Regions from separate parts of the Bacillus sp. 11C genome, predicted to be linked through region 2. Evidence: riboswitches for the same ligand, from Rfam matches in the RefSeq annotation. Region 2 holds a riboswitch; the other holds the start of a gene.
What was found. A riboswitch is a leader RNA that binds a small molecule or an ion and turns the genes downstream of it on or off. The one in region 2 is predicted to bind S-adenosylmethionine.
Positions count from the first base shown of each region.

Region 1: linked by a shared signal. The riboswitch ahead of mtnW (2,3-diketo-5-methylthiopentyl-1-phosphate enolase) and the one ahead of ACY3LV_RS01695 (5-methyltetrahydropteroyltriglutamate--homocysteine S-methyltransferase) in region 2 are both predicted to bind S-adenosylmethionine.

Region 1 is NZ_JBUPVZ010000023.1:26,799-31,212, reverse strand. It holds gene ACY3LV_RS20235 (methylthioribulose 1-phosphate dehydratase) at 1-532, opposite strand, end outside; gene mtnX (2-hydroxy-3-keto-5-methylthiopentenyl-1-phosphate phosphatase) at 490-1,197, opposite strand; gene mtnW (2,3-diketo-5-methylthiopentyl-1-phosphate enolase) at 1,194-2,411, opposite strand; SAM riboswitch class I at 2,496-2,596, opposite strand; gene mtnE (methionine-glutamine aminotransferase) at 2,638-3,831, opposite strand; gene ACY3LV_RS20215 (carbon-nitrogen family hydrolase) at 3,926-4,414, shown strand, end outside.
Region 2 is NZ_JBUPVZ010000001.1:334,496-338,909, forward strand. It holds gene pepT (peptidase T) at 1-298, shown strand, start outside; gene ACY3LV_RS01680 (hypothetical protein) at 404-529, shown strand; gene ACY3LV_RS01685 (hypothetical protein) at 829-1,086, shown strand; gene ACY3LV_RS01690 (LURP-one-related/scramblase family protein) at 1,220-1,708, shown strand; SAM riboswitch class I at 1,775-1,881, shown strand; gene ACY3LV_RS01695 (5-methyltetrahydropteroyltriglutamate--homocysteine S-methyltransferase) at 1,966-3,099, shown strand; SAM riboswitch class I at 3,168-3,274, shown strand; gene ACY3LV_RS01700 (5-methyltetrahydropteroyltriglutamate--homocysteine S-methyltransferase) at 3,352-4,414, shown strand, end outside.

The DNA.
Region 1 (4,414 bases), on a different contig from region 2:
GGCCCCAAGCTGTAATACCGTGATTTCGGATTAGAACAGCTCCTGAATCTTCTGAAACCTCTTCCGCAAACAATGCCGCGAGCGTCGGAATATGAGCTGGGTTTTCAATGATCGGAATGGTCACTTCTGCATTCTCTTCCCACAGTCCGAGCGCTTTTATGATTTCCTGGCCTCTGAATGTGATTTTCTTTTGGTCTCCGTATAGCTCTGAGATGACATTATTGTTTATCGTATGGACGTGCAGGCAGCATCCGGCATTGGTTTTATTGTACAAATGTGTATGCAAAAGCGTTTCCGCTGACGGTTTCAGAGAATGCCCGCTTTCGGCAGGCTCTCCGTTTTGATCCACCAGCAGAAAATCTTCATCCGTTTCTTTGCGTTTATCTTTCCCGCTTGCGGTTACGAGAAAGGTTAAAGGCTCATCAGAAACCTTAATAGACAGATTGCCGCTAGTCGCCGGAAACCAGTCTCTTTCGGCCAATTCCCGTTTTACTTCAGCGAGCTCTCGCCAGCGTTCTTGTTTTGCAGCCATTCCTGTACCTCCGTTACGTTCTCAATATCTTTTCTAATCTCATAAAAATCTTGATACGGGAGATGATTCAGATTTCGCTCCCGGCATTCGTTTAATAAATAATCCCTTGCAAAACAAAGGTCAGACAGCTTTGCCGCCTCCACATCTGTAACCGAATCACCGATCATGATGAGATATTGGTCCGGTTCAGAAAGTTCATGTATCACAGAGGGTTTGCAGCACCCGCATTGATTGCTGCATGATCCTTTGCAAGAATGAGGCCAGTCAATATGAATATAGTCGCTGTCAAATGACGCATGGTTGCAATAAATACGTTCTTTCTCCACAATGCCTTCAAGCAAAGGATACACAAAAAAGTCCATTCCTCCGCTTACGACATAAAACGGAAGCTCGTGCTCATTGATAAACGCTACAAATTCCCGAAAGCCTTCCCTGATTTTTGCATCTTCCAATACAAATCTTGTAATCTCTTCTTCTAAATTGCTAGGCAGAAGGCCGAACATCCGCCCGACACCTTCCTTGATCGACAGCGTTTTGGAAAGTACGCCGTCTTTTAATGCCGTCCACTCCGGGGGAGCGAATGTTTTCATGATGCTTATAATGTTGTCGTTCCTCGTGATGGTTCCGTCAAAATCACAAATGATTAAAGGTTTTCGAGTCGTCATACGGCTTCAACCTTTCCCCATTTATCAAGCGCAAGCTTTAGATCCTTGCATTGTTCGGCTTTTTCATCAATCGGCTGGGCTTCTAAGACCGCATCAATAATGGCTCTGAACGCTTTGCCCCCACCTTGGGCGCCGTTCGGATGTCCGTGTACGCCTCCACCGGCGTTAATAATATGATCTATGCCAAAATCCCGCATTAAAAGCGGAACCATACCGGGATGAATGCCTGCTGACGGAACGGCAAATGTTTGGTTAAAGGCATCCTCTCTTACACATTCTTCATGAATCGCCAGCGCATGTTCTTTCGGAAGCGCAACCGAGCCGTATGGCGACGGAAAGAGACTGAAGTCAGCACCGCAATACCGGTTTAATTTTCCGAGCAAAAGAGCGTGAGAAAAGCCATAAAACGGAGAAGATGTGAACGCCCCGCTGACCGCTGGATGCGCCATAATCGGGATCGCAATTTCGGGATCTTCCGCAAGGCTTTGCATGACGTCCAAGCCGTAAGCGAAAACATTAAACAAAAGCGCATCCGCTCCCAATTCGGCGGCGCGTCTCGCTTTATCTTTCAGATCAGCCGTACGTCCAGTCAAATTGACCGCGTACAGCGTTTTATGCCCGGTTTGTTCATACGTTTCTTTCAATATTTGCTTTCCCTCTGTAATTCTTGTTTCAAAAGACGCCGGACCTGTCTCAAAGAAAATTTCATCGTCCTTGATCAAGTCAACTCCGCCAAGCGCCTGCTGTCTGAGCTGTTCTTTAATATCACGCAGGTCCCTTCCGATAACCCCTTTAAATATGCTCATTAACAGCGGTCTCTCAAATTCCCCCAGCAGCTTCCGGATGCCGTATACGCCAAACTTCGGTCCCGGCAGCGTGCGCTTAAATGCTTCAGAGAAGTGAAGATCGAGTAATTTAATTTTTCCATCCAGCGACAGCTTGCCAAACACTGTTGTCAGCAAAGCCGGAATATCCTGAGAGAAATTGATGTCAGGATAGGCAATTGTGATCACCGCTTGTTTTCCTGATGCAGGAGTTCCCTCTCTTTCCTCGACCTGTATCACCCGCCCCTTGTGCTTTTGCATTTGCTCCTGTTTCACCAAGGGCAAATCCGTCCAAGAGCCAACTGTCAATCCTGTTGCGATTTGTTCTGCTTTTTTCTCTGTATCGGCTCCCGGTTCGGTCAGGAGATATGTTGCCAATAACTCACTCATGCCAGAGCTCCTTTCATTTTCATCCATATAAAAAAACCTCTTCAAACAGCAATCGCGTCTAAAGAGGTTTCGTTTCTCGTCCGAATCTTATCTCTCAGCCGCCAGCTGCAAGAATTAGCACCGTGCTTTACAAGTCGGTTGCCGGGCTTCATCGGGCTCGTCCCTCTGCCTGCTCTTGATAAGAAAATATAGATTTTATAAATTATTTCGAATTATCCCATCGTTATCAGGTCTTGTCAATGCTTTTTTGGGTAAACAGGTTCAGTTTCCCAATTCGATAAGCGGCTTCCTTCAGTCTTTCTTCACTTGTCAGCAGCCCGACTCGGACGTAGCCCTCGCCATATTCACCGAAGCCGTTTCCGGCTGCAACCGCCACATTCGCTTTTTCCAGCAAAAGGTTTGAGAACTGCTCGGAAGTATAGCCTTCAGGCACAGGCAGCCATGCAAAAAATGAACCTGCCGGAGCTGTCACATCCCAGCCGATTTTCCGGCATGACGCGATCCAAACGTTTCGCCTGCTTTCATATCGGGCATTTTGCTCCGCCACACACGTCTGATCAGCTAACAGTGCCGCCGCTGCAGCCTCCTGAGTCGCTCTGAAAAGACTGACAAACATATGGTCTTGATACAGATTGATCGCTTCAATGACCGAAGCGTTTCCAACGGCAAAGCCGACCCGCCACCCTGCCATATTATACGTTTTTGACAGCGTGTAAATTTCAATGCCGATATCCTTGGCACCTTCAGTTTGCAAAAAACTTAAAGGCTTTCCGCCGTCAAATCCTACAGCGCCGTAAGCAAAATCGTGAACGACACAGACCCCGCTTTCTTTCGCAAAACTCACGGTTTCTTCAAAGAAGTCAGGGGTAGCAACGGCTCCGGTCGGATTATTCGGATAATTCAAATACATTAATTTCGCCTGTTCCCTCACTTCAGCGGCGATGCTGCTGTAATCAGGAAGAAACGCTCTGTCCTCTATGAGCGGCATCATTTCCATCTTCGCTTTCGCGAGTGCCACACCTGACCAGTAATCAGGATAGCCCGGATCTGGAACTAAAATCGTATCTCCGGGATTCAGCAAGCATTGCGGGAGCTCAACCAGACCGGCTTTCCCGCCGAATAATACAGCGACTTCAGTTTCCGGGTCAAGATCAATGCCGTATTCTCTTTTATAAAATGCTGCCGCTGCTGATTTCAGACTGTATGAGCCGCGAAAAGACGAGTATTTATGATTTTCAGGATCAGCAACAGCCCGTTTCATTTCCTCGACGATATGTTCCGGAGTCGGCTGATCCGGATTTCCCTGTCCGAGATTGATGACGTCGTGTCCTTCTGCGAGCTTTCGGTTCACTTGCTGCACCAAAGAAGCGAAGAATTGTTGAGGCAGCTCCTTCAATACATCAGATTGTTCAAATTTCATCTATTCTCACCTTCTAAAAAAATCTTGAAATGATAGTCCATCATCATATATGGTTAAATAAAAAAAGTAAAGAAAAATGTGGAGTGATAAAAAGATGAAATGGACGATATCTTGTCTTCAATTTGATATTTCATACGGAAAACCTTCAGAAAATATAAAAAAGGCTGAATTCTCCATCGAAAAAGAAAGCAAACATGCTGATGTTCTTGTTCTTCCTGAACTATGGACAACCGGATATGACCTGGCCAACCTTGATGAGCTCGCTGATGAAGACGGACGTTCTGCTCAGAGCTGGCTGAAGAATACGGCAAAAAAACATGGCGTTCATATTATCGCCGGATCGGTTGCTGTCAGAAAGGATTCTGATGTTTATAATACAATGTACATCGCGGATAAGGAAGGACAAATCATTAAAGAGTACAGGAAAGCCCATCTTTTTCAGCTGATGGATGAGCATGTGTATTTATCAGCCGGCTCCGAAGACGGATACTTTGAGCTTGATGGCGTCAAAAGCTCAGGATTGATCTGTTACGATATCCGTTTTCCGGAGTGGATCAGAAAACATACGACAAAAGGTGCCAAC
Region 2 (4,414 bases):
GATTCACCTTGATATGAACGATCAATACTACAACATGAGAGAGAAAATCGAACCTGTCATCGAAATCGTCAACATCGCCAAGCAAGCGATGGAAAACCTCGGCATCGAACCGAAGATTTCCCCAATCCGCGGGGGCACGGACGGTTCCCAGCTGTCCTACATGGGGCTTCCGACGCCAAACATCTTTACAGGCGGCGAAAACTTCCACGGCAAATTTGAATACATCTCGGCCGACAACATGGTTAAAGCCGTAAACGTCATCGTTGAGATTGCAAAGCAGTTTGAAGAACAAGCATAATGCCAAAAGCCAGTCCAAAAAAAAGGACTGGTTTTTTACGTGAAAATGAAACATTTTTCATACGTCCTTCGTAAAACAAGTATCAACGGATGAGGGGGAAAAACAATGACAAAACATGCAATCGCTGCAAAAAGTTTATTGAAAAAATGGATCATGACCCGGCCGCTTAACACACAAAAGAAATCGAGCGCATTTCAAAAGATTAGAAAAATGTTCAAACGCTTCTTCTGATCAGTCATCCAAATCCTCAAAACCACAATCTGCATACCCTCGTACCGCCCAAATGCTCCGTGATTTGGGTTTTTTGTGTTTAATTAAGATAAATAGGGTATACATCAAACAAGCAAGAAAAAAACATCCAAAAACAGGTAGTTAGAATCACATAATTTTAGGTTAAAAGTTATATAAAGGAATTTATTTCCCTGCCGATAGTAACTATAGAACTAAACATCAACTAGAACATTCACCGTGATTCAAGACTATTTTCAGGTCATCAGGTTAAACTGTTTTAGAGGGGCAGTTATTTATTTTTGATTGATTTAGAATTTTTTGAATACTTTTTGACAATTTATCCGTACAATAGAGAATACCAAAACTTTTTTTGGGAGGTATGTAAAATGATCCTATTTATTATCATCGCATTATGCGGCTATCTTCTTTTTTCTTTCAGCAAGGACAATCGCCGCAAACCGCAAAAGACAAGCCCTCTGCCAGCAGCTGCACCTCATCATAACAACCTAATCGACCTTGACGCCATCCGCCAAAAACGCCGGATGCATCTTTCCTAAAACGATATTTCAAACGAAAAGGCTGCTGAACAATGCAGCCTTTTTTCATTTTGGAAACATGATTTGGACTTGAAACCTTTTTGCCCCCTGTCCGTAATCTTTTACAAGGCAAATTCAAAAGGAGACTGCAGCAATGATCGATTTATTTATGAAACAAAAAATGTTCTCGTTTAAAAATACATTTCACATTTATGACCGGGATGAACAAGAGCGATTCAAGGTCGAAGGACGGTTCTTTTCGTTAGGGGACTCATTACAATTGACAGATTCATCCGGGAAAACGCTCGTTTCCATTGAACAAAAAGTGATGTCATTTCTGCCGCGATATGTGATTTCAATTGGCGGGAAAACGGTTTGTGAGGTGACGAAGAAATTAGCGTTTTTCAAACCGAAGTTTGAGATTTCCGGCCTTAACTGGCAAATTGACGGTGACTTGTGGAAGAATGAATTCCAGCTGACTGACGGGGAGAATGTCCGGATGTCAGTGAGTAAGAAGTGGCTCAGCTGGGGTGATTCCTATCATTTGCAGATTACAAACGAGGAAGATGTGCTGATTTGCACGGCCATCGCTATCGTGTTGGATATGGTCTTATATGACGATGAAGATGAGAGTCTTTTCTAAAAAGGTGTTGACAATTGATTCAAAAGTAATAATATTAAGATAATTAAAATGTAAATATGAAGATGTACCTTATCAAGAGAGGTGGAGGGACTGGCCCTATGATACCCGGCAACCGCTGTTTTAAACAGAATGGTGCTAAATCCTTAAGAACATTGCGTTCTTGCAGATGAGGCGGAGATTTGATCATTCAAGCTCTTCCTTACTCAAAGGAAGAGCTTTTTTCATGCTTACCCTATTTCAGAAAAGAGGCGAATGACATGGCTCAACAAACAAATGTTGCAGGACAAAAATCAGAAAAACAAAACAAAGCTCCTTTCCGCGCCGATCATGTCGGCAGTTTACTGCGTTCCGCTCCGGTGAAAGAAGCCCGCCAGAAAAAAGCGGCCGGCGAGATCACAGCTGAACAGCTTCGTGAGATTGAAAACAAGGAAATCACTCGCATTGTCAAAAAACAAAAAGAAATCGGTCTCGACGTGGTAACAGACGGTGAATTTCGCCGTTCTTGGTGGCATTATGATTTTCTCGAAGGGCTTGACGGTGTGGAACCGTTCATTCCCGCTGAAGGAATTCAGTTCCATAACGTAAAAACAAAAGCACGCAGCATCAAAGTGACGGGAAAACTCGATTTTACGAACCACCCAGCGCTTGCTGATTATCAATTTTTACATGAGATTGCTGGCGACGCGACACCTAAATTGACGATTCCGAGCCCGAATATGCTGTTTTTCGGTGAAAAGGCCGATAAAGGAATTTATGACGATCAAGAGGAATACTTTCATGATCTGGCCCAAGCGTACAAAAAAGCAATCAACGCCTTCTATGACGCTGGATGCCGCTATCTTCAGCTAGATGATACATCATGGTCTCTCTTCTTTGAGGAAAAAGGCAGAGAGGTCGTTCGGGCACTCGGCGGCGACCCTGAAACATTGCCCGCCTTGTTTGCCAAAACGATTAACGATGCAGTCGCGGACCGCCCTGATGATTTAACAATCACGATGCACATTTGCCGCGGCAACTTCAAGTCGACTTGGGCAGCATCAGGAGGCTATGACGCTGTAGCGGAAACGATTTTGGACGGCTTAAACTTGGACGGCCTGTTCTTGGAATATGATGATGACCGCTCCGGAAATTTTGATCCGTTCCGTTTCGTGAAACGCAAGGATCTGCAAATTGTTCTTGGCTTAATTACATCAAAATACGGCGAGCTCGAAGATCCTGAGGATGTGAAACGCCGAATCAATGAAGCGGCGCGCTTTGTCAGCCTTGACCAGCTGTGCCTCAGCCCGCAGTGCGGTTTCGCCTCTACAGAAGAAGGCAATCTTTTGACAGAGGAGCAGCAATGGGCGAAGCTGCGCCACGTCATCGACATCGCCAACGATGTGTGGAGATAATCTATCATTGACAGAAATGTAAAATGTGTGAATAATAGATACTATCAGAAAATTTCATAAAAAGGTTTTCCTTATCAAGAGAGGTGGAGGGACTGGCCCTGCGATACCCGGCAACCGCTGTTTAACAGAATGGTGCTAAATCCTTTAGAGCATTGATTGCTCTTGAAGATAAGGTTGAGATTGTCACGCAAGCTCTTCCTTATCCAAAGGAAGAGCTTTTTTATATTTGAATGGAAAGAAGGAATGAACAACATGCCACAACAAACAACACCCGCAGAACAAAAATCACTTCAAAGACAAAAACCGCCATTTCGCGCGGATCAAGTCGGAAGCCTGCTGAGATCTGAGCCCGTCAAAAAAGCGCGGCTGCAAAAAGCCGCCGGCGAGATTACGGCTGAACAGCTTCGCCAGATCGAAAACGATGAAATCATCCGCATTGTGGAAAAACAGAAGGAAACCGGCCTGAACGTCGTGACAGACGGCGAATTCCGCAGAGCGTGGTGGCATTTTGATTTTCTGGAAAACTTGGATGGGGTTGAGCCGTTTATTCCTGAGCACGGCATTCAATTTCATAACGTACAGACAAAAGCACGCGGCATTAAAGTCACAGGTGATATCGACTTTTCAACTCACCCAATGCTTGAAGATTATTCATTTCTCCATAGCATTGCCGGTGACGCGACACCGAAGATGACGATCCCAAGCCCGAATATGCTGTTTTTCCGCGGAAAGCTTGAAAAGGATGCGTACAAAAACGACTATCAGCTTTTCCAGCATGATGTATCCAAAGCATATAAAAAAGCGATTCAAGCGTTTTATGACAGAGGCTGCCGCTACCTCCAGCTTGATGATACGGCATGGGCTGTTTTCTTATCTGAAAAAGGCTTAAAACAAATCGAAGCATTCGGAACAACGCCAGACGAGCTTCGTCAGCTGTTTGCGAAATCCATTAACGACGCGATTGCGGATCGTCCGGATGACCTGACGGTGACAATGCATATTTGCCGCGGCAACTTCCAATCCACTTGGACAGCTGAAGGCGGCTATGACGCGGCAGCCGAAACCATTTTTGACGGTTTGAATCTGGACGGGCTGTTCTTGGAATACGATGATTCACGCTCAGGCGGATTTGAACCGCTCCGTTATGTGAAGCGCTCTGATCTTCAGCTTGTCCTTGGCTTAGTGACCTCTAAATTCGGCGAGCTTGAACATCCGGACGATGTGAAACGCCGTATCGAAGAAGCGTCTCGTTATGTGAGCTTAGACCAGCTTTGCCTCAGTCCTCAATGCGGATTCGCTTCCACTGAAGAAGGCA